3 regions of the Shewanella polaris genome follow, and region 2 is predicted to be linked to each of the others. Evidence: predicted binding sites of a transcription regulator. Region 2 holds the regulator's gene; each other region holds the start of a gene.

Evidence for each region. The regulator LexA, encoded in region 2, represses DNA repair genes until DNA is damaged. The targets are predictions, from matches to a motif close to TACTGTATNNNNATACAGTA.
Region 1: the regulator LexA is predicted to act here: its motif matches at 6,988-7,007, upstream of FH971_RS12650 (DNA topoisomerase III).
Region 3: the regulator LexA is predicted to act here: its motif matches at 6,669-6,688, upstream of recA (recombinase RecA).

What each region holds. Positions count from the first base shown of each region.
Region 1 covers NZ_CP041036.1:2,893,217-2,901,849, forward strand. The annotation lists gene FH971_RS12630 (hypothetical protein) at 1-48, opposite strand, end outside; gene FH971_RS20630 (hypothetical protein) at 47-172, shown strand; gene FH971_RS12635 (MFS transporter) at 405-1,616, shown strand; gene FH971_RS12640 (MFS transporter) at 2,291-3,556, shown strand; gene FH971_RS12645 (AraC family transcriptional regulator) at 3,793-4,656, opposite strand; gene FH971_RS12650 (DNA topoisomerase III) at 4,988-6,934, opposite strand; gene FH971_RS12655 (tRNA (adenine(22)-N(1))-methyltransferase) at 7,111-7,884, shown strand; gene purF (amidophosphoribosyltransferase) at 8,081-8,633, opposite strand, start outside.
Region 2 covers NZ_CP041036.1:272,454-281,086, reverse strand. The annotation lists gene mtr (tryptophan permease) at 1-827, opposite strand, end outside; gene plsB (glycerol-3-phosphate 1-O-acyltransferase PlsB) at 830-3,250, opposite strand; gene lexA (transcriptional repressor LexA) at 3,514-4,128, shown strand; gene FH971_RS01205 (cell division inhibitor SulA) at 4,125-4,631, shown strand; gene coxB (cytochrome c oxidase subunit II) at 5,025-6,611, shown strand; gene ctaD (cytochrome c oxidase subunit I) at 6,621-8,213, shown strand; gene FH971_RS01190 (cytochrome c oxidase assembly protein) at 8,215-8,633, shown strand, end outside.
Region 3 covers NZ_CP041036.1:3,397,654-3,406,286, forward strand. The annotation lists tRNA gene FH971_RS14730 (tRNA-Arg) at 481-557, opposite strand; tRNA gene FH971_RS14735 (tRNA-Ser) at 637-728, opposite strand; tRNA gene FH971_RS14740 (tRNA-Arg) at 737-813, opposite strand; tRNA gene FH971_RS14745 (tRNA-Arg) at 840-916, opposite strand; tRNA gene FH971_RS14750 (tRNA-Arg) at 944-1,020, opposite strand; tRNA gene FH971_RS14755 (tRNA-Ser) at 1,043-1,134, opposite strand; gene csrA (carbon storage regulator CsrA) at 1,650-1,847, opposite strand; gene alaS (alanine--tRNA ligase) at 2,289-4,913, opposite strand; gene recA (recombinase RecA) at 5,514-6,575, opposite strand; gene mutS (DNA mismatch repair protein MutS) at 6,859-8,633, shown strand, end outside.

The DNA.
Region 1 (8,633 bases), 2.0 Mb from region 2:
CAGTGCTTGAAGAATGGTAAGCACAGCGATAATGGGTGTTTTTTTCATGGATATCCTTGTGACAGCCCAGGCTTCATCCTTAGACTTTATTGAGTTAGCTACCAATATTGATGCGGCAGCCAATGAGTATTACTTTTTAACAAAAAACATACAACCGCAAATTGACCAATAAAAATGCCACAAAGGTTCTAACGCATAGCAAGCTTACTGACAATATCGACTCTATTAATTACTCATGTAAAGTGATGACTTTGACAACCCCAGTAAGCATTTAACTCACTTATGCACTTCATCAAACATAGTGTTGTCCGTTTTATATGAATAAATATCACTATTTCTAAATTATTTAACTGACAAAATCTTTATACTAGGCTCCATTATCGACTATGAAAACTAAATACTGCATGAGCTCAGCTATATTACATAACAAAGTACCATCTCGCTTTTCAGGCGTATTATTGGTGATGGGTATTTTGCTTATTGCGGCTAATTTACGCGCTCCTTTTACCGGCATTGCCCCAGTGCTAGAGCAAATAATTGGTCACTTTGGCCTAAGCGGATCTCAAGCAGGTTTTTTAACCACATTACCGTTAATTGCTTTTGCAGTTATTTCTCCTATGGCGGCTATTTTCGCCCGTAAACAAGGCTTAGAACATGCATTGTTTACTGCGCTAATACTGATTTTATTAGGTATTGTGGCTCGGTTTATTAATTCATCAACCATGCTATTTGTTGGTACTGCCATCATTGGTATAGGTATTGCGATTGCTAACGTATTATTACCCAGCCTAATTAAACGTGATTTCGCTACAAAAGTGGCACTGATGACCTCCGCTTACGTGCTAACAATGGGCGTTGTATCTGGTGGTTTTTCAACATTGGTATTCCCACTTAGCCAGCTAAATGGTTTGGGCTGGCAATTTGCACTTGGTTCGGCAGCCATTATTTCTGTCGCCAGCTTAATTGTATGGACAGCTCAACTGGGTAAACACACTAAGCCCACCTATTCCGCACACCAATCAGCACCATCAAAAAGTGTATGGCGTTATTTATTAGCTTGGCAAATTAGCTTGTTGTTAGGGTTAAACTCTTTTTTGAATTACATCATCATTACTTGGCTACCAAGCATACTGACCGACACAGGCCATTCTGCGGTTGAAGCTGGGGCATATCATGGGGCTTTTCAAATTGCGACCGCACTACCAGGTTTAGTATTAATACCGCTACTGGCTAAGTTAAAAGATCAAAGCGCGCTGAGCTTTATTTTGGCGCTACTCAGTGCAGCAAGTGCACTAGGTTTACTTTATATACCTCACTTTGCTTTTGTATGGACACTCATGTTGGGCTTTTGCTCTGGGGCGTGTTTTATTTTAGGGTTATCGTTTATCAGTTTACGTACCGATGACCCACACCAAGCGGCGTCGCTTTCAGGTATGTCACAAAGTGTTGGATATTTACTGGCCGCCGTCGGCCCTATGTTGGCAGGCCAATTACATACTGCTACTGGGAGTTGGGAAGTACCATTATGGTTATGTGCTATTGCGGGTGTGTTATGTGCATTGTGTGGTTTAGCTGGCGGTAAAAACACCACCTTGCATAAATCTGTTGGGGAGTAAGCTTATTGTGATGAAAAAAGGTAACAACTCAAGTCATCACCATTCAAGCCTCTTTCAACCTATATTGCGATAGCCTTCTAGCTTTTCAGCTTTACGCCTTAACGTTGTTTTTATACTGCGTTTCGGTACGCGGCTCGCATCCCCCTAGGCAACAAATCTGGATAGCTTACTTACTTTTGGCTATTGATTTTATTGCAGAGTTTGTTTGTACAAAATAAGTGCATTGTTGGACTGTTCAAACCACATTGGTGCTAAAAACACGAACCTATCTTTTTTAGAAAATATAACATGTTGATTAAATTACACAAAAAATTTAATTAACACTTGGCATAATTCTTCCTTTTAATAAATGTATTCTGCGAATTTTGCTCGTAAAGACTCTATTTAACTTATATTCATTGTTGAGTAGTCAATACATTTAGACACTAACGACGGACAAGCAAACTCCCCTATCAACACAGGCGGCAACAGCAACGATGTTGATATTTAATGCTCAATGACTTCATAAATGCCAATAAAGACATTCTGTTTGAAGTTTTAACAACAATCGAAACTATTTATGGTTTTTTGCGGACATAAATAAAGCCTGAATTAAAAAAAGTAAACAATTTTGGTATGGCTATGAACAGAGTGATTTTCACACTACATTCAAAGTAAAACCTATTTGGAGTAACATGTTATACGCATTAGTCCCAATTTCTTCCTTACTCATTTCTAATGCATTTTTACTGCTTGGTCATGGATTATTACTGACTTTGTTGCCTATTGCAGCTAGTGAATCGGGGTTTTCTGATACCCAAGTCGCATTGACAGGTTCAGCCTATTTTTTAGGCTTTGTATCAGGATGCATAGCCACACCTTATATGTTGAAAAGAGTGGGTCATATTCGTAGCTTTGCAGTGTTAGCGACTTGCTATTCTGTCGTAATCTTGATCTTCCCCTTATTACCAGAATTTTATACCTGGATGCTACTGCGATTCATCATAGGTATTGTCATTTCTGGCCTATATATGATCATCGAAAGCTGGCTGAATGGAACCTCAAATTCAAATAATCGTGGTTCAATACTCTCTATTTATACAACATTAAATTTAGTCATGGTTATGTGCGGGCAGCAATTATTCAATTTAGGGAGTGCGCAAGAGTCAATGCTATTTAGTTTGGCAGCCATATTTATATCTATTGCAATTATACCTGTCTCGCTTACTCGTTCAGCGGCTCCTGCTGTGGTTCATCAAGTAAAATTAAATATGTTCAAGGTTTGGCGACATTCACACATAGCACTCATTGGAGCCGTTGTTGCTGGTTTGGTTACGGGCGCATTTTGGTCTTTAGCACCAATATATGCAAAAGATAATAGCTTTGACAGCAGCCAATTAGGAGCATTTTTATCTGCTACAGTGCTTGGCGGAGCATGTTTTCAACTACCATTAGGAAGGATTTCTGATAGGTTTGATAGACGAACTGTATTGATGTTTATGGCTTTAGCTGGTTCAGCGGTATCATTATTATTCGTTGGTTTACCCTACATTGTGACCACATTTGGCGGATGGGCAGCTTCTATTTCTGCATTTTTCTGGGGGGGGACTTGCATGACGTTATATGCAATATGTTTAGCACATGCGAACGATAATGCAACATCAGAAGATTTTGTTGAAATAAGCAGTGCAATGTTAATTACACTTGGTTTGTCTTCAGCGATTGGGGCTCCGTTGGCGTCGCTTGCTATGGGTTTATTGGGAGCCAAAGGTCTTTATGCCTTTACAAGTGGATGCCTTATCATATTTTTTATTATCGTATTTTTAAGACGAGGTAGTCACGTATTACCGTCTAATTTGGAGACTAAAGAAAGTTTCCGCGCGGTGACTGATATGGCTGGTCCAGCGGCTTACGAAATGGATCCAAGAACTGAAAACGACCTTACTCAGGAAAAAGACTAAGACGTCCTTCTGTAGCGATAACGACACTATTGACTGTTTACTGTTAATTCGTAAACACGCTTACTTTGTCTGCTTAAACAGAAGTTTGTTAACCCACATTGGTTGCGATTAATCGTCGAGGTAACTGACTTAGGCGCGAGTAAAGTCAATAAAGCTCCTACTACTGGAGATGGACACTAAAACTCAACAATATGATAATCAGGTAACCATTAGAGTGTTACCTGATGTGAAATTTTTTACTTTATAGGCAGGTAAATATCCGTGAGTAATTCACACTCATCCACCTCATGCACAAAATTCAAGTAGTGGAAAAAACAAGGGAAATCACGTAAGTCTTCACCGCTATCGGGTAACCATTGTCGATACAAATAATAAATAGTATCGCTAATTTGATCATGACTACCTTTATGCTGGGCAACCGCACAACGACCACTTGGAATGAGCCCTGATTTCACACCATAGTTGTTATCTGGTACTTCACCATTATGCGTACCACAAATATCAAAGCGGAACTCTTCACTTGGTGTTGTATTTGGATCGCTATATGGGATACCAAAAGAGTCACTCTTTTTTATCGGTGATAAACCCGTTTCTTTTCTCCAAGAAATAAATTTTGCAACTGTATCTAAAACTAATTTTGGGTGACCTTTATGCTCGATCAGAGCGACGTTCTTTTCTTCAAAATGAGTAATCTTTATATCCACAATGTTTTCTCCAACTATTGGCGGCTTAAATTCATATTTTGAGTGCCATGAGTGCCACTCTGGATTGATCCTAAATTGGGAAGGTGATTGCTTGAATGTTCTTCTAAAGGCTCGCGAAAATGCTTCAGGGCTTTCGAAATGAGCTTCATAAGCGATATCAATAATGCTTTGTTCAGACTCGAATGCCAACCTAAAAGAAGCGCGCTTCATTCGAGTAAGTTGCACAAACTGAATAGTACTAATCCCCATGAATGATTTGAATATACGATGAAAATGATATTTAGAACATATTGCAATTGCGCTCAATTTTTCTAACGATATATCTTCATCTAAATGATTGTTGATGTAATCACAAACTCTTTTTATTCGCTCTTCATGGTGTTTGTTTACACTCATTATCTACCTTCTAACCCAATTAAGATGTCAGGAACATGTTATCTGTAGGCATAAACTAATTCTTGATTGAAATTGCTACTTTTTAATTTGCCAATAGATAATATAAATTCTACTTTCCTGCATTAGGGAGATTTAGTTAAGTGTTTTGATCAACTCCAAGTGGACACTTTTTGAAAAACATTTCGAATTTTATCGATGACCGATCAGCTTTTGATTTTGTTTATATCGCATCGAGCTTCCAAGCGCCTAGGCTTAAGACGTTTAATCATAAACTCATGTGATCTGTTGTTGTCGATTTTCACCACTTGTTTACCACCATTAGTTTTATATTTTAATTTTTTACTTTGGCTTTCTTCTTATAGGTCTTTTTAAAGCTGCGCTTTGGAGCACTGCTGGCGACACCTTGTAATGCTGAAGGTAACTGGTTCGATGCTTGGGTTATTAGGCCATCTAATTGACTCAGTAAGGGTTGCATAAACGCATCATACTTGAGTCGTTTTTGGCTGATGGCATCCAAGCTGTTTTCCCATAATGCGGTCATGTCGGGTGTGGTTGCGGATTCTGGTAAGCTACGGATCAACCCCTTTCCGACAGGGGTGGCTAGAATTGATTTACCTTGACGAACTAAATAACCGCGCTTAAATAACAGTTCAATAATTCCTGCACGAGTCGCTTCAGTGCCGAGTCCATCGGTTTCTTTAAGGATTTTTTTAATGTCACTGTCCGTTACATATCGACTAATTCCGGTCATTGCACCTAATAAAGTCGCGTCGGTAAAATGCTTTGGCGCTTGAGTCATTTTCTCTAATAATTCTCCGCGTTCGCATTGGAGTATTTGCCCCTTAACCAGTGGTGGTAACGATTGTACAGCTTCGTCGTTATTGTCTTCGCTATTCGATTGGCTTGCTGTGGCAGCCCGTTTAAACAGTTGCTTCCAACCTAGGGTTTTATCTTGGCGAGCTTTAGTGGTAAATAATCCACCGGCAATAGTCACTTCAACGGCGGTTTCAGCATAAATATAAGCAGGGTAAAACTGAGCTAAATATTGCCTCGCAACATGTTGATATAACTTAGCCTCGTGACTTGATAGCGCAGACAAATTAGCCACTTTTTCTGTTGGTATGATGGCATGGTGAGCATCCACTTTACTGTCGTCCCACGCTTTAGATTTAAGCTTGGCATTAGGATAATCGCAACCATCAACTAATGCTGCAGCGCCTTTGAGTACTGCATCCAATACTTTTGGTGCCAAAGCATGTTGCTCTTTAGGTAAATAGCGACTGTCTGAGCGCGGATAAGTAATCAACTTATGACGCTCATACAAACTTTGGCAGGTGTCCAGTACCTCTTTAGCAGACAGGCCAAAACGTTTAGCTGCATCAATTTGCAGTGCAGATAAACTATAAGGCAATGGTGGATGTTGACGTTTATCTTTGGCTTCAAGCTTAGTCACTTCACCTGATTGTCCATTAATACGAGTAACCACATTTTCAGCTAAGCCTTTGGCTAAAACTCGGCCGTCTTCATCCATGTAAGGTTGACACGCTTCGCTAGGTTGCCACTTAGCACTAAAGGTTAGTTGTTGGTCGGTAACTAAATGTGCCAACACCTCATAAAAGGACTTGGGTTTAAAATCTGCAATCTCGTCATCGCGGCGTACCACTAAGCCCAACAAAGGCGTTTGAACTCTGCCAACTGACAACACCCCTTGATAACCCACTTTACGACCTTGAATGGTGTAAGCACGGGTCATGTTCATGCCATACAGCCAATCAGCACGGCTGCGAGCTAATGCTGAAGTCGATAAAGGAATAAACTCACGATTACTGCGTAACTGCCCTAGCGCTCGTTTAACGGCTTGTGGATTTAAATCACTGATTAATAGCCGCTGAACTTGGTTGAGCTTGTCACCTTTTACGCCTAAATAGGCAATAACTTCATCCACCAGCAATTGCCCCTCACGATCTGGATCGCCAGCATTAATGATCGACGTTGCTTGTTTAACCAGTTTACGTAACACCGTAAGTTGACTGCGTGTTTTAGGTTTAGGCTGTAATTTCCACGTTTGCGGCACTATGGGAAGGTGTTCGAGTTTCCAGGATTTAAAGGCATCATCATAAGCATCTGGCTCGGCTTGCTCTAGTAAATGTCCAATACACCATGACACGCAATCACCATTGGCAGCTGTAATAAAACCATCACCTTTTTTATGTGGCTTTGGCAGAACATCAGCAATAGCGCGACCCAAACTCGGTTTTTCAGCAATATATAGAATCATAATCCATTATTGGGTCGCTAACGTTCAACTGAATGAACTTAATAACGCCACTTAACTGTATAAATTTACAGTATAGATTAGCGCTAAATACGCCAAGCTGCAAATACCAAATAATTATCCACTTTTTTGCTCAAATCATTACAATGCGCAGCTTCACTCTTAAGCATGATAAACAGATGAAACTCGGCCAACGCTTAACACATATCAATAACATGTTCCCCAAGGGTTACAGTCACATTTGGGATTGTTGTTGCGACCATGGATTGCTTGGCGCTGCGTTGCTAGATAAGCAAGCTGCTAACATGATCCATTTTGTCGATATTGTGCCTGCACTAATGCAACAGTTAACCACTAAACTTGAGCGGTTTTATCCGCAACAAACATCTCGTCAATGGCAGGTACATTGTAGTGACGTATCAGCGATACCACTGGAGCAACACCCGCAAACACCTTTGGTGATTATTGCGGGTGTTGGCGGAGATTTGATGATCGAGTTGGTTAATTCGCTTTGCCAACAACATTCTGCACGCAATATCGACTTTATCTTGTGTCCTGTTCATCACCAATATGAACTACGCCAACAACTTATTAAACTTGATTGTGATTTAATTGACGAAAAACTGATTGAAGAAAACCGTCGTTTTTATGAAATTTTGTATGTCCGATATGGTGGCCAGAAACCCCATAAAAACACTAATGAGTTAAATAATAACGACACTAATAACAACATGGATGAGCGCAACACCCGACCAACTATGAGCAATGACAATAGAATTAACCCTGTTGGCGATAAAATATGGCATTCAAACGATCCACACCAACAAGATTTAGTCATACGTTATTTGCATAAAACGCTAGAACATTACAGCAAGATAAACAAATTCAATCCGAATGCAGCGTCACAGGCGCTTGAGTATTATCGCCAAATAAGCATAGAAATGAGGAGCTAGATAGGACTACCTTACGAGTTTGCTTCGTGATGATAAAATCCAGAGTCATTATCAACACATCATTTACTAGTCATTACACTGATTTTTAGACTTGGCTTGGATAGAATCTCGCTGCAAAGCGACTAAGCTCTTAATTCGCGCATAAAAAAACCAGCATAAAATATGCTGGTTTTTATTGGCAAACAATCAGGCTAGCTTATGGATGACACTCGTTGTGCATTTCTAAGTTAGTACCAATGTCTTTTGAGCGATTGGCTTTGGCATCGTCATTACGTAATTGAGTTAAATGATCCAAGTAAGCTTGGTCAACGTCATTGGTAATATAATGACCATCAAATACTGATGTTTCAAAACGTTTAATTTCAGGATTTTCCATTCTTACCGCTTCAATTAAGTCGCTTAAGTCTTGGAAAATAATACCGTCAGCACCAATGATTTTAGCAATTTCATCTGCATCACGACCATGGGCAATAAGCTCATTAGACGTTGGCATATCGATACCATATACGTTCGGGAAACGGATTTCAGGTGCTGCTGAAGCAAAATACACTTTCTTTGCGCCTGCTTCACGTGCCATTTCAATGATTTGCTCAGACGTAGTACCACGAACGATCGAATCATCAACTAACAACACGTTTTTACCTTTAAATTCGGTATTAATCGCGTTTAGCTTACGACGCACAGACTTTTTACGTTCTTGCTGACCGGGCATGATAAAGGTACGGCCGATATAACGGTTTTTAACAAAC
Region 2 (8,633 bases):
AACGCAGCGACTAACACACCAATATTACCGCCTTGTTCAATGATATTAGTAAACTGGCTCCGAGGAATATTCCCCATTGTAGCCACTAACCAACACACATAAATAACCAATGCGATACTGGTGCCAACAATAATAGCCTTCACGATAGTTCGGGCATCTTTACCGTAATACTTTACTAGGCTAGGTACGTTACCGTGATAACCAAAACTCGCTAAGCCAAACGGAATTGCGGCAAGTAAATAAGGTAAATACCGCGACTCGCCATCGGGAGATGTTAGCTTTATCGGATCGATGTCGATTAATAAATTACCGATAGCCAAAAAGAAAGTAATGACCATACCACCGAGCATAATCGTGGTGATCCGATCGACCGCTTTGGTGCTGATAAACACCACAAGAGCCAAGACGACTGCAAATACCAAACCAGCCACACTCTGGGGTAAACTTACGCCAAGAGCAGATAAACTGTGATTAACAATCGACCCACCACCACTAATATATGCATAAGTTAAAATATACAACACAAAGGCAATTGATAAGCCGTTAACCACTCGCCAAAACTGCCCTAGAGTCACTCTAGTTAAGGTGTCAAAACTGTCGCCCGGTTCAAAATGCAGATTGGCTTCTAGTAACAGCAATCCCGACATCAACATGCAAAACCATACGCCTAGTAACATCGCTATTGAATAACCAAACCACATCCCGGCTCCAACTACGGGTAACGAAAACATTCCCGCACCAACCGTTGTTCCGGCAATAATCATCGCCCCGCCCAGTACAGATTTACCGCCGACACGATGCTTAGCTCCATTCATATGGTTAGCCATTATTATCCGTGCTCCGTTTGCACACTATCAACAATGGTTTGCCTTACTGAAGATCCTAGTAATTTATTAACATTATCTCTTATTCTGATTACTTCAGAACGATGTTCGTCACTGCTTAAATAACCCAATTCCTTCAGTTTCACACTCAAGGTGTTATACAGCTTTTTATCATAAAACTCTGGAGCAGTAATGCCATGTAATGCGCCTAATCTCTTGGCTAATAAATGACTATCGGTTTCAAGTTCTGAACGTTCCAGATCAGGCTTGATCGCCAGTAAATTGAAGATAATGGCATATCGCTGCAAGGTTTCATTTATGGTTTCAGCAAGAAGCAACACTTGCGTGATATGACGAGGTGTGATGACAAAATCATCTTCACCACTCAATAAACCTTGTTCAACCATAAATTCTAAAATGCTATCTATATGCGCAGGTACATCATCAATGCCCATAAAAAGCTCGGCTTTAAGTAACGGATATAAATCCATAACAACCGCATGGATGCGTTTACGATCGCATACATCATAGTGAGCCAAACAGCTGGCAATTAATGAAGGAAGCGCCATAAGGTGAATAATGTTATTACGGTAGTAACTCATAGTAATAGCAATTTTCTCATCGACCGAAATAATTTCGCCAATAGGATCTTTGCTACTAACAAACTTATCTAACGACAAGCAATGATCAACAATCGATTTACCATTACCTTCTGCTACAGATGTGAAATCGGTATATGGCACGGTGTTAAGTAAGGCTAAATACAAATCAAGCTGACGTTCTAACTGGCCTCTTTCCAACGCATTTTGCTCTGATGCCAATAACACCAAACTGGTCAATGCCACCGAACTGGCGGCGGCTGCACCATTAATATTAGTCATCACGCGGTTAGCTAATGAATTAACCGATGGCGTAAACCACGACGGTTTTTGATCGGGATCTTTTGCAAGCTCAGCACGCCATTCCGGTGCCTGCTGATTTAAGAAGTGCTGTAGATTAATGGGTTCACCAAAATTGACATAACCTCGGCCAAAATTACCTAATCGACTAATTGCCCCAAATACCTGCCACACAGATTCTTTTTTCTTTTTCTTACCACTTAATTCTTTATGATAAGTAGCCACTTCCATAACATGGTCATACCCTAAATACACAGGTACTAAAGTCACTGGACGCTCTATCCCACGTAACACACTGTTAATAGTCATGGCCAACATACCCGTTTTAGGCGCCAGCAAGCGTCCGGTACGCGAACGACCACCTTCAGTGAAATATTCGACGGAATAACCCTTAGCAAACAACTGATCTAAATATTCACGAAAGACTGCTGTATACAGTTTATTGCCATTAAAACTACGGCGGATAAAGAATGCCCCACCACGACGGAACATCGGTCCTGCAGGCCAGAAATTAAGGTTAATACCCGCGGCAATATGTGGAGGAACCATGCCCTGGTAATACAAAATATACGACAGTAATAAGTAATCCATATGACTGCGATGACAAGGCACATAAACAATCTCATGGCCATCATGATGTAACTGTCTTACCTGTTCGGCACCTTTAATATTAATGCCACTGTATAATTTATTCCATAACCAAGTCAGAAAGCGTTCAGCTATGCGCACTAAGCTATCGGAATAATGAGCAGCAATTTCGTCAAGATATTCAATAGCAGTTTCGCGAGCTTTCTCCACCGAGACTTTTTTGCTTGTCGATTCTTCTTCTATCGCCTTCTTGATAGACTCAGATTTTAGTAAAGAAGCAAACAATACGTTTCGATTAGGTAACTGTGGTCCTGTCATTACCTTGCGTTGACGGCGAAAATGCACTCGTGCAACACGGGTTAACTTGTGAGCAATTCTTTTATCTGTACCGTGTTCATCGGCCATATAACGAAGCGATAATGCATTAGAGAACTGGACAAAATTATGTCGTCCTAAAAATAAAATCATTAACCATTTACGTAGCCATGTTGGATTTTCTCTTTCAAATACAGCCGCTTTCATGCTGTCATCTTCTTTCCCTGGGGTACGTCCCCAATAAAGACAAACAGGAACCAACTGAATATCTAATTCAGAGTTCTCACGATGAAGAGATAATAGACTGGTAAAATAATTAATGAATTTTTCACCACTTTCGCGTTTACCAAATAATGGTTTGCGCCCCTCTAAACAAACAACACGAGGCACTTGCAAGCCATCAAGCTTTAATGGTTCATAAGGACTAGGCATACCAAAGCCCTCTGTGATTTCGCTCAAGGCGGCAATATCACTAATAGATTCCGTTTTCATCAAATAAACTAAAGGTTTAGTCGGATCTATATTGAGGTCATCAAAAGGATCATGTGGTACAACAATCGTTTGCACCATCCATTTTTGAATCCACTTTAATGTTCGTAAAAATATTGAATCAGGTTTTGACATGGTTATTTTCGCAACATAAGCCACTATAATATTGTTGCATAGGATACCAGAAACAACCCCGCTTACACTATCTGGCTTATTTATCTTTACATTTTGGATTTCTTTAGAAGTCACACCCCAAAGTTAAAATATAAAATAATGCTTTATAACAGTAAATTAAATCAATTTGTACAAACAAATAACAAAAAACAGTTGGTTAATACTTGCGCGAACAGAATCACTGTATATAATGACAGTCACTGTATAAAAAGACAGGAATTGTCATGAGACCGTTAACGCCGCGCCAAGCTGAAATATTAGACTTAATTAAAAACAATATCGCCGAAACAGGTATGCCACCCACTCGAGCTGAAATTGCGAATCGTCTTGGCTTTAAAAGTGCTAATGCCGCCGAAGAGCATTTAAAAGCATTAGCCAAAAAAGGCTTTATCGAGATCATTCCTGGTACCTCTAGAGGTATACGATTACCTCATGAAGAACAGATTGAAACCGGTCTACCACTCATTGGGCAAGTTGCTGCTGGAGAGCCTATCTTGGCCCAAGAACATGTGGAAAACTATTATCAAGTTGACCCCAATATGTTTAAACCTGCCGCGGATTTTTTATTGCGGGTTCGTGGTGACAGCATGAAAAATATCGGCATTTTAGAAGGCGACCTCCTCGCGGTACATAAAATGCAGCAAGCACGTAATGGCCAAGTTGTGGTGGCACGAATAGACGATGACGTCACCGTAAAACGATTTGAACAAAAAGGTAACGTCATTTATCTGCATGCAGAAAATGAAGATTACAACCCGATAAAAGTAGATTTAAGTTGCCAAAGCCTAACTATCGAAGGGCTTGCCGTTGGTGTTATCCGTAATGGAGATTGGTTATGAACAAACTAATGGGCATCGCCCCACGCCACCCTGGCTTATGGGTAGATTTATCAGACACAGAACTTCAGGGCAACCAAACCATTCAAACATTGCAAACGGTTACCCAAGGTGAAGCAGAGCTGAGTCAATTGTGTAGTCAATTAGCAACGTTAAGCCAACAAGGCCGCTGGATTGTACTCATTAGCCCACCTCACATTGGTTATAAACATATGCTGGCAAGTGCCGGAGTGAGAATGGATCGCATTTTACTAGTTCACACCAAAGATGAAGTCGAGACATTATGGGCCATGGAAAAAGCACTCACTAGTGGTACATCTAGTGCAGTAGTAACTTGGACAAGCTCACTTGATGCTCGCGATAGTCGCCGTTTGGAAATAGTAGCCAAAAGCGCACGTGCATTAGGGATCATAATTGAAGATGTGAATACTCACTTACCTCACAAACATCAACTTGTTAGCCCTACCTTAGCAAATGGAACAAGTAATTTTTGCTCGTTTCACTAAGCACAAACCCTTAATTACCAAGCCCTGTATTGAATTCAGGGCTTTTTTTTCACCTTTTTCAGGCGATTAAGAAAAAAAGTGATCTTGATCAATCCTTAATCTACAAGTAATGTAATTAACAAGGATGAAACAATTTTTTATCTTTAATTTGACGTAAATGGCAGATTTAATAGTCATCGATGGGAAAACGTCAACACAAATTGATAAGTTCAGTCGTAGGTACAAGCGTGGTGCACAGCTAACAATAAAACCGTAGACCGTCTGTTTACAACCACCAAGGTACTTTGAGGTCATCAAACTTTTTTCGGGAACCGAAGAGTTTGCATAGAGCAGAGAATTACTGTGTGACTTTTCTTTGTAATTGCAATTTGCAATTAACAGAGGAGCAGTCTTGTGAAGCAATGGTTGTATTGTTTACTGGTTGTGTGTGTAGCACTTCCGCTTGGGGCAACAGCAATGCCCCTCAACATGACTCAAGGCGTGACAGATATCAGTGGTCAGGTTTATCACCTCCACATGACGATTCTTTATATCTGTTGTGCCATTGGGTTAGTGGTGTTTGGGATCATGATCTATTCAATGATTTACCACCGCAAATCAAAAGGCGCAGTCGCGGCCAATTTTCATGAAAGTACCAAAGTGGAAATTGCTTGGACCGTCATTCCTTTTATCATCTTAATCGCCATGGCTATTCCAGCCACCAAAACCTTAATTGCTATGGAAGATCCCAGCGATGCTGATCTCACCATTAAAATTACCGGGTCGCAGTGGAAATGGCATTACAGCTATTTTGATAAAGACATCGAATTTTACAGCTCATTATCTACCCCCAGAGAACAAATTGACGGTAGTGAGGCTAAAGGAGAACATTACCTCCTTGAAGTTGATAAACCACTAGTACTCCCCATTAACCAAAAAGTACGTTTTTTGATGACTTCTGATGATGTTATCCACTCATGGTGGGTGCCCGCTTTTGCCGTTAAAAAAGATGCTAATCCAGGCTTTATTAATGAAACTTGGACTCGTATTGATAAGCCCGGTATTTATCGCGGCCAATGTGCCGAATTATGCGGTAAAGACCATGGCTTTATGCCGATTGTAGTGCAAGCATTGTCGGAGGACGATTTTGATAATTGGTTAGTTGAACAAAAACAACTAGCAAGCAATGCCGCTGCTGCGGCGGCGGCATCAATGACCCAAACCCTGTCACTCGGAGATCTAACCTCACAAGGTGAACAAATCTATATTGCTAGGTGTGCTGCTTGTCACCAACCTAATGGTGCGGGTCTTCCTGGTGTATTCCCATCATTAATTGGCAGCCCTATCATAAAAGGCCCTGTTGAAGGCCATCTAAATATCGTCATAAACGGTAAACCAGGTACCGCAATGCAGGCCTTTGCAAAACAACTTAGCGCCCAAGAAATTGCAGCAGTGATTACCTTTGAACGTAATGCTTGGGGCAATAATAGCGGAGATCTTGTACAAGCTGCTGATATAGGGAAATTTTTAGGCAGTAACGAGGCAAAAACAGAAGCAAACAAAGCAGTTGCTGATGTCACAAGCACTATTGCAGCCACGACAACTGACATTACCGATGCGGTTACCGAGAAAGCCACTCAAGCTGTCGAAACCGTAGCAAAAGTTGCTCCAGCAGAAGATCTGCCCACGTTAACCATGGAGCAATTAATGACCGAAGGTGAGCAGGTTTATGCCACGACTTGTGCTGCATGTCACCAAGCCACTGGCGCAGGTTTACCTGGCGCTTTCCCTTCACTTATTGGTAGCCCTGTTGTTAGCGGACCGGTTAGCGGACATATCGATATCGTTATGCACGGAAAACCAGGTACTGCAATGCAGGCATTTAGTAGTCAATTAAGCCCTCGAAAGATGGCGGCAGTGATTACATATGAGCGCAATGCGTGGGGCAATAATTCTGGCGAGGCGGTGCAACCTGCCGATGTCGCTAGCCATGGACAGTAAGGGAAAACAATGAGCACAACAACGCACGATACAATTGCAACCGCCCATGATGATCATCACGGCGCTCCAAAGGGGCTAATGCGCTGGCTACTCACCACTAACCATAAAGATATCGGATCTCTGTATTTATGGTTTAGTTTCATTATGTTTCTCACTGGCGGCGCAATGGCAATGGTCATTCGAGCTGAGTTATTTCAGCCTGGATTACAGCTAGTAGAACCTAACTTTTTTAATCAAATGACCACTGTTCATGGTCTCATTATGGTATTTGGTGCAGTAATGCCCGCTTTTACGGGCTTAGCTAACTGGCTAATACCTATGATGATTGGGGCACCAGACATGGCATTACCACGAATGAACAACTGGAGTTTTTGGATTTTACCTTTTGCCTTTGCCATGTTACTGGGTTCGTTATTTATGGAAGGCGGTGGACCTAACTTTGGTTGGACATTCTATGCCCCGCTCTCAACCACTTACAGCCCTGACAGTACCGCATTATTTGTATTTTCCATTCATATCATGGGCATAAGTTCAATAATGGGTGCAATTAATGTCATTGTCACCATTGTAAACTTACGTGCTCCAGGCATGACGTGGATGAAGTTACCCTTGTTTGTGTGGACTTGGTTAATTACCGCTTTCTTACTGATAGCAGTGATGCCGGTACTCGCGGGTGCGGTCACCATGGTATTAACCGATAAGTTTTTTGGTACCAGCTTTTTTGATGCTGCTGGAGGCGGTGATCCGGTAATGTTCCAGCATATCTTCTGGTTCTTCGGTCATCCTGAAGTTTACATTATGATTTTACCGTCATTTGGTATTATCTCCGCAATAGTGCCAACCTTTAGCCGTAAAAAGCTGTTTGGTTACTCTTCAATGGTTTACGCCACTGCCAGTATTGCCGTGTTGTCATTCTTAGTGTGGGCGCATCACATGTTCACGACTGGGATGCCGGTGTTCGCCGAACTATTCTTCATGTATTGCACCATGTTAATTGCCGTACCCACGGGGGTAAAAGTATTTAATTGGGTGGCAACCATGTGGCGCGGTTCAATGACATTTGAAACACCAATGCTGTTTGCTGTAGCGTTTATTATTCTGTTTACCATAGGTGGTTTTTCTGGCCTGATGCTGGCAATTACGCCTGCTGATTTCCAATACCACGACACCTATTTTGTAGTGGCTCATTTCCATTATGTGCTCGTCACTGGGGCAATATTTTCCATTATGGCAGCCGCTTATTATTGGTTGCCTAAATGGACTGGCCATATGTATGACGAAACGTTGGGGAAATGGCACTTTTGGTGCTCGGTAATATCCGTCAATGTATTGTTTTTCCCCATGCACTTTTTAGGTTTAGCGGGTATGCCACGTAGGATCCCTGACTACGCGGTACAGTTTGCCGATGTGAACCAAATAGTGTCTATTGGAGGTTTTGCATTTGGTTTGTCTCAGCTGATATTCCTCGCCGTTGTGCTCAAATGCATTAAAGGTGGAAAACCTGCTGGAGATAACCCCTGGGGAGCAGCCGAAGGCTTGGAATGGTCGATTGCCAGCCCTGCACCATATCACTCGTTTACCACTCCACCGGAGATTAAATGAGATGACACAGCCAACAAAATCAAATCGTAAGCTATTAATCATCCTGATTGCTGGGTCAATAGGTATGTTTGGATTTGGTTTTGCGCTTGTACCACTTTATGACGTGCTTTGCGATACATTGGGAATTAATGGCAAAACCCAAAATAGCGCCAGTAGTTATGAAGCGGTGGTGGTTGATAAAAACCGAACCGTAACCATTGAATTTGTCACTCAAGTTCAGTCTGGTATGCCATGGGAATTTAGCCCTAAAGTGAACAAAATAAGTGTGCATCCTGGTGAGCTAACTCATGCACAATTTTTGGTTAAAAATCTGTCGACACGTGACACCGTAGGCCAAGCAATCCCTTCGGTATCGCCAGGGCAAGGGGCGGCATACTTCAATAAAACGGAATGTTTTTGCTTTAATCAACAACCTTTGGC
Region 3 (8,633 bases), 1.5 Mb from region 2:
TTTATTTAATTCAGGTTTTTATGAGCTGAATCCCCCCACTTGCGGGACATCAGCTCAAAATCTTGTCACAAAATATAAACAATATACCACAATAATGCTATCTTTTTGTAAATTGGTCTTACCAAGTGACATGCACAAAGACAGTGCAACTATACAATCAGTAAAAATAAAGCCGATAAAATGAAGATCCCATAACTAAGTAGCATTTTCTAATAGCTAAATAATAAATTCATCATCAATAAGCATGAAACAACATCACTTACCGCTAAACAGACGCAAACATATACATAAATATTCTCAATCAAACAAACACAATGAATAAAGATGTAATAACAAAAGGCGGCTAAGTCAGATCCACAACGATATGACTAAGAAGCATCTAATGATGAAGATAATTTGAGGGGGTAAGTGTCAACTTATCTCAGGACGGGACAAATTAACATAAAAAAAGCCCTGCATAAATGCAGGGCTTTTTTATTATGGTGCGCGTGGGAGGAGTCGAACCTCCGACCGCCTGGTTCGTAGCCAGGTACTCTATCCAGCTGAGCTACACGCGCAAAATCGGTACAACATATCATTCAAAGGCATTGCTATAGTTAGTACGATAAAAAAATACCAACATTACATATGAATGAATGGCGGAGAAGGAGGGATTCGAACCCTCGATGGGATTTAAAGCCCATACTCCCTTAGCAGGGGAGCGCCTTCGGCCACTCGGCCACCTCTCCGCAATAAATGGTGCGCGTGGGAGGAGTCGAACCTCCGACCGCCTGGTTCGTAGCCAGGTACTCTATCCAGCTGAGCTACACGCGCATAAATTGGGTTGAGTGAAATATGAATGGTGCGCGTGGGAGGAGTCGAACCTCCGACCGCCTGGTTCGTAGCCAGGTACTCTATCCAGCTGAGCTACACGCGCATTCATATTTAACACTTTAATAGATAATGGTGCGGATGGGAGGAGTCGAACCTCCGACCGCCTGGTTCGTAGCCAGGTACTCTATCCAGCTGAGCTACATCCGCATCGTATATCTATTGTAAGAAATGGCGGAGAAGGAGGGATTCGAACCCTCGATGGGATTTAAAGCCCATACTCCCTTAGCAGGGGAGCGCCTTCGGCCACTCGGCCACCTCTCCGTTTCTTGGCGCACATATTACTGTTTGACGAAAATAAGTCAAACCCTTTTTAGGAAACCTAACTTCATTTGGAGTGTTTTTAAGCACATTGGAGATAATAGCCTCAAATAGTCATGAAAACTGCATTACTTTTTATAACTATTCACATCATCACCAACAATATCAGCTTCATTAAGTCACTCGTGATTGTGGCAAGTTTACCTTTTTACTAAATTGCATCTTTCAGGGCATTATTGAACTTACCATGTTGTTTTTACAAAATCCCTATTCCACAAACATTAATAAATAATGGCTGGGTTTGTATTGATTGTATTGTACTAATGCATATAAAAAGTCAAATAATGCGACATAAGCCTTGAATCGAGAATAATCAAAATAATTTGAATGCTAGGCTGGTAAAAAACCTGTTAATCACTGAAATTTCACATTTATTAATACATAAAAGTGGTATTGAACAAACAAAAAAGTCAGCAAATGCTGACTTTAATTATATCGACGACACAATCTGCCGAATATTAGAAATTACCATCTTCAGAAGGTGTTCCAGACTTCTCAGATTGAATACGTTGGTAGATCTCTTCACGATGAACAGAAACTTCCTTAGGCGCGTTAACACCGATACGTACCTGATTACCTTTTACACCTAGAACAGTAACGGTGACTTCATCACCAATCATTAATGTTTCGCCTACACGACGAGTCAAAATTAGCATTCTATTGCTCCTTTAGTTCAATCTGCATAACACGCTTTGTCCGTAATATGCGTTCATTATAAGGTCTGCTTTACATAAAATAATAGTATCTATTTCTAAATACGTCGGTTTATAAAGCACCATCTATTCGAAAATCGTAAATTTGACGATAAATCATCTATTGATACGCAATAAGTAACAAATTAATCACACTTGCTAATCACCACGCAGTTAAATAAATCAATACAGTAAAAACAATAACCAAAATAACTAGAATAAAATCAATAATGATTTGTGTCCAAAGACTTATCGAAAATCATCACCTAACAATACCTATAAACGCTTTTACTGTTCGCGAGTGAGTTCACTATGCCAAATCTACTGTTGGCACTCAAGTTATAAAGTTGAATATCATAGACTTTATAACTTAAGCACCAATATAAGCCCTAATTTACCGACTTATTAGCTTAAACGCTCACGGATCCAAGGTTCAACTGAGGCCAAGGCTGTTTTAAGGTTCTCAGGCTGAGAGCCACCGGCTTGAGCCATATCAGGACGTCCACCACCTTTGCCGCCTACTTGCTGGGCGACCATGGCAACAAGCTCACCAGCTTTGACTCGTTTGGTTAAGTCATTGCTCACACCTGCTATTAAGTTTACTTTACCGTCTTTGGCAGTACCAAGCACAATAATGGCAGACTTAAGTTTTTGCTTTAACTCATCTTGTAGGCCACGTAAAGAGCCTGGGTCTATGCCATCAAGCATCTTAACCAGCACCTTAACACCATTGATATCAACAGCATCACCCGCCATATCGGCACTAGCCGCAGCGGCTAATTTATCTTTTAACTGAGACAAATCTTTTTCTAGCTGTTTCACTTTATCTAACTGAGCTTTTAATTTACTGACAACAGAAGCACTGTCTGATTTCAGCAACTGTGCAGCCTCATCTAGCACAGCTTGTTGCTCGGCAATATAAGCCATAGCAGCAATACCCGTAACCGCTTCAATACGACGCACTCCTGCAGCAATACCACCCTCAGAAGTGATTTTAAATAACCCAATATCACCAGTGCGGCCCACATGCGTACCTCCACACAGTTCGATTGAAAAATCGCCCATGGTAACAACGCGTACCTGGTCATCGTATTTTTCACCAAACAATGCCATTGCGCCTTTTTCTTTGGCTTCATCAATAGCCATTTCAGCGGTGCAAAGTTCATGATTACGACGGATCTGGGTGTTAACTAAATCTTCTACCGCTTTCAACTCAGAAGGTTTAACAGCTTCAAAATGAGAGAAGTCAAAACGTAAACGTTCTGGGTTAACTAACGAACCTTTTTGAGTGACATGAGAACCCAGTATTTGGCGCAATGCAGCATGCAATAAGTGAGTCACAGAATGATTTAACTGAGTACGGTGACGTAACTTTTTATCTACTTGTGCAGTTAACTGCTGGCCAACAACCAATTGTCCTTGAGTTAACTTTCCTTGGTGACCTATTGCAGGGCCAAACTTTTGGGTATCCGTAACAGTAAATACTACGCCATCTGCCGTTAGTTGACCTTTATCACCGACCTGTCCACCAGACTCTGCGTAAAACGGAGTGTCATCTAGTACAACAACGGCATCTTGCCCAGCAACCACTGCCTCAGCTGGTTTACCGTCAACATATAAAGCAATCACGTTCGGCTGCCCAGTTAACTCGGTATAACCACTAAATGATGTTTCAGCATCAATAATTAAATGATTGTTATAATCTGCACCAAAGTTACCTGCGGCTTGTGCACGACTTCTTTGTTCAGCCATTGCAACTTCAAAGCCTGCTTCGTCAACATTAATGTCACGTTCACGACACACATCAGCAGTTAAATCGACTGGAAAACCATAGGTGTCATAAAGTTTAAATACAGTGTCACCGTCTAAAGTATTACCTTGTAGAGAATTCAGTGCACCATCTAAAATTACTAAACCACGCTCAAGAGTTCGAGCAAATTGTTCTTCTTCCGCTTTTAAGGCTTTTTCAACAATGGCTTGAGTTTGTTTTAAACCATTAGCTGCATCGCCCATTACACTGATTAGCGTAGGAACAAGCTTATAGAAAAACGCATCAGTAGCACCCAACTTATTACCATGACGCACAGCACGACGAATAATACGACGTAACACATAACCGCGGCCTTCATTTGATGGCATCACACCATCAGCAATTAAGAATGCACAAGAACGGATATGATCAGCAATGACGCGTAATGATTTGTTCTCTAAATCTGAAACGCCAATAATTTCGGCTGTTTTAGCAATCAACTGCTTAAAGATATCAATTTCGTAGTTTGAATGTACGCCCTGCATAATGGCAGCTATACGTTCAATGCCCATGCCTGTATCGACAGAAGGCTTAGGTAATGGCAACATTTCACCGTCTGCTTGACGGTTATACTGCATAAATACGATGTTCCAAATTTCAATAAAACGATCGCCGTCTTCTTCAGGAGTACCAGGGCGGCCACCCCAAATATGATCGCCATGATCATAGAAAATTTCACTACAAGGACCACAAGGACCGGTATCACCCATCTGCCAGAAGTTATCTGACGCAAATGGAGCTCCTTTATTGTCGCCAATACGAATCATATTTTCAGGGGCTACACCAATTTTTTGAGTCCAAAGGTCATACGCTTCGTCATCTGTTTCATAAATGGTGACACATAAACGCTCTTTTGGTAGCTTGAGTGTTTCGGTTAAAAAGGTCCATGCGAAACGAATTGCATCTTCTTTAAAGTAATCGCCAAAACTGAAGTTACCTAACATTTCAAAAAAAGTATGGTGACGAGCGGTATAGCCTACATTATCAAGATCGTTATGTTTACCACCAGCACGCACACAACGTTGAGATGTGGTCGCTCGTGTATAACTGCGCTTATCCATTCCGAGGAACACGTCTTTAAACTGGTTCATACCCGCATTGGTGAATAACAGTGTTGGGTCATTGGTGGGAACGAGCGAGCTGCTATCAACAACCTGATGTCCGTTATCTTCAAAGTACTTTAAAAAAGCGCTTCTTAATTCTGCTGTAGTCTGAAACATTAATTGGCCCTGAATATAGAAAATACAAAAGTAACGAGCTTGGCAAGCAAGCCTGTAAATGTAGGCATTATATACTGAATTTGGCGAAAGAAGCGAGATGAGTGAATCGATTATAATAGCAGTAAAAAATGATACCTTGTGTGCCTATAGGGGAATGAGTGGTTGTATGGCGTGTTAAATACAACAGTATAAACAAGAGGGACAAGCGTTAAATATCGAATACAAATAAACAGGATGATCATTTTTTTACCCTAGGGTAAAGGCTTATTGATTGGTCTTCCAGGAACATAATTGAGCAAATATATTATTTGACCAAAACAAGAGTTTTACTCAACTTAACGCGACCGCTAAAATCACAATGTTAATTAACTATTGTTGCGTTACGACCTAAAGACCCAAACACCACGGGCTTAATTGATAAAACGTTTAAATGTAATAAAACATATCACCTAAAAAAATCAAATTAACAATAACCTAGAACCGACTAGATTTATTGCTCATCAATGCCTTTTGATTTTTTATTAAACATAGAGAGGTTTTCTTGATGGGAATATTCGCGGCGCGCAACATGCGCTACCGCGATAGATTTTGCGGACTAACTTAGAAAACTTCGCCAGTTTCGAGATCAACATTCTCGTCGCTGTCAGTGCTTGAGCCTAATGAGCCTGGAGCAGCTAATAGCATAGCACGCAAAGTGGTGTCGATTTCATTGGCAATAGCTGGATTTTCAGTCAGGAATTTACCTGCATTTGCACGGCCTTGACCAATTTTTTCACCTTTGTAGCTATACCAAGCACCTGCTTTATCAACAAGCTTATGTGCAACGCCTAAGTCAACCAACTCGCCGGTACGATTAATACCTAATCCATAAAGAATTTGGAATTCAGCTTGCTTAAATGGTGCTGCAATTTTATTTTTAACGACTTTTACGCGGGTTTCGTTACCGATAACTTCATCACCGTTTTTAATGGCACCGATACGTCGAATATCTAAACGAACAGAAGCGTAAAACTTCAGTGCGTTACCACCAGTAGTTGTTTCTGGACTACCAAACATCACACCAATTTTCATACGAATTTGGTTAATAAAAATAAGCAAAGTATTTGATTGCTTAAGGTTACCAGCAAGTTTGCGCATTGCTTGGCTCATCATACGAGCAGCAAGGCCCATATGTGAATCACCAATTTCACCTTCAATTTCGGCTTTTGGCGTTAATGCAGCAACAGAATCGACAACAATAACATCTACAGCACCAGAACGGGTTAATGCGTCACAAATTTCTAATGCTTGCTCGCCAGTGTCTGGCTGCGAACAAAGTAGGTTATCAATATCTACGCCTAGCTTTTTTGCATAAATAGGGTCAAGTGCATGCTCTGCATCAATAAACGCACAGGTTTTACCTTCGCGTTGTGCTGCAGCAATCACTTCAAGTGTTAATGTTGTTTTACCTGATGATTCAGGGCCATAGATCTCAACAATACGTCCTAATGGTAAACCACCAGCACCTAGGGCGACATCCAATGAAAGTGAACCTGTAGAGATAGTTTCAACATCCATTGTGCGATCTTCGCCCAATTTCATAATTGAGCCTTTACCAAATTGTTTTTCAATTTGACTTAACACGGCGGCAAGTGCTTTCTCTTTATTTGGATCAACCTTCATTATAAAACCCTCTTAAGGCATTCAATACGTTTAGTAAAATGCTATTTGTACTTAGGCGGAATGGTGTGGACCATTTCATTATGTTCATCAGTATACTGTATAGTCATACAGTATCAAGTGCTGATCGTAATTTTTTTCTTACCTTTGATAATTGCCTTTTTACATCAATATATTATCTTCGCAGATTTTTATATGAATCTATTTATACCCTGAGGACAAATATTGTTAAGATTAGCCTCATAAGATTTACGACTTAAAAACGATTAATAGTGAAGTGTTCATAATGACAGTGATTGATACCAGCGATTTAGAAAAACACACCCCGATGATGCGTCAGTATTTAGGCTTAAAAGCCGCCCATCCTGATATGTTATTATTTTACCGTATGGGTGATTTTTATGAGCTGTTTTACGATGATGCTAAACGCGCATCTGAAATGCTGGGCATTTCGCTTACGGCTCGCGGGAAAAGCGGCGGCGATCCTATTCCCATGGCTGGCATTCCCTATCATGCTGTCGAAGGCTATTTAGCAAAATTAGTTAACATTGGTCAGTCTGTGGCCATTTGCGAACAAATTGGCGATCCTGCCACATCAAAAGGCCCAGTTGAACGCCAAGTAGTGCGTATCGTTACTCCTGGCACCTTAACAGACGAAGCCTTACTGCAAGAAAAACAAGACAATTTACTGGCGGCGCTTTATCAGGGTAAAAACGGTTTTGGTTATGCAACCTTAGATATTTCATCAGGCCGTTTTGTGGTTGCAGAATTACCCACTCGTGAAGCATTAGAAGCCGAATTACAACGCACCAATCCTGCAGAATTACTTTACAGTGAAGATTTTACTGACATGTTATTAATCAATAATATGAAAGGGATCCGCCGCCGTCCAGAGTGGGAGTTTGATTACGATACTTGTGTGAATTTACTATTGAGTCAATTTGGTACCAAAGATTTACATGGTTTTGGGATTACAGATGCCCGCTTGGCGCTGCAAGCTGCTGGTTGCTTAATGCAGTATGTAAAAGATACACAAAAGATGGCGTTGCCGCATATCAACTCGATTGTGCGTTTTAATCAATCGGAATCGATTATTTTAGATGCCGCGACGCGACGTAATTTAGAGTTAACTCAAAACTTGTCTGGCGGACGAGAAAATACCCTCTCGTGGGTATTAGATAATACCGCAACCCCTATGGGTAGCCGTATGTTACAGCGCTGGATCCATGAGCCACTTCGTAATAGACAAACGATTCAAGATCGCCATAATGCCGTCAATGAACTCATTGAACTCGACCTATATCAAACGTTACATGAACAACTAAAAAGCTTAGGTGATATTGAACGTATTATGGCTCGTTTAGCACTACGCAGTGCCAGACCTCGCGACTTTTCACGTTTAAAGCAGGCGTTAACACTTCTACCTGAAATTCAGCAAACATTAGCTACATGTCAACAACCTAGATTGAGCGCATTAGTGCAATTGTTAGGTGATTTCCCAGAACAGCACGATTTATTAACGCGCGCTATTGTAGATAATCCTCCTGTGTTAATTCGTGATGGTGGGGTTATCCGTACTGGCTATAATAATGAATTAGATGAATGGCGTAAGCTGAGCGAAGGCGCGAGTGATTATTTAGTTGAACTTGAAGCCCGCGAGAAACAGCAAACTGGAATTAACACCTTAAAAGTGGGTTATAACCGAGTTCATGGATATTATATTGAAGTTAGTCGTTTACAAGCTGACAGAGTGCCTCTGAGCTATCAACGCCGGCAAACACTGAAAGGGACAGAGCGTTATATCACCCCAGAATTAAAACAATACGAAGAAAAAGTACTCTCAAGCCAAGGCAAAGCCCTCGCACTTGAAAAACAGCTGTGGGAACAGCTATTTGACTTATTGCTGCCAAAATTACAAGAGTTACAACAGTTTGCTAGCGCCGCTGCAGAGCTAGATATACTCAGTAATTTTGCAGAGCGAGCAGAAACCTTTAATTACCAACGCCCACAAATGACTGACGATATTGGTATTCATATTGACGCAGGTCGTCATCCTGTGGT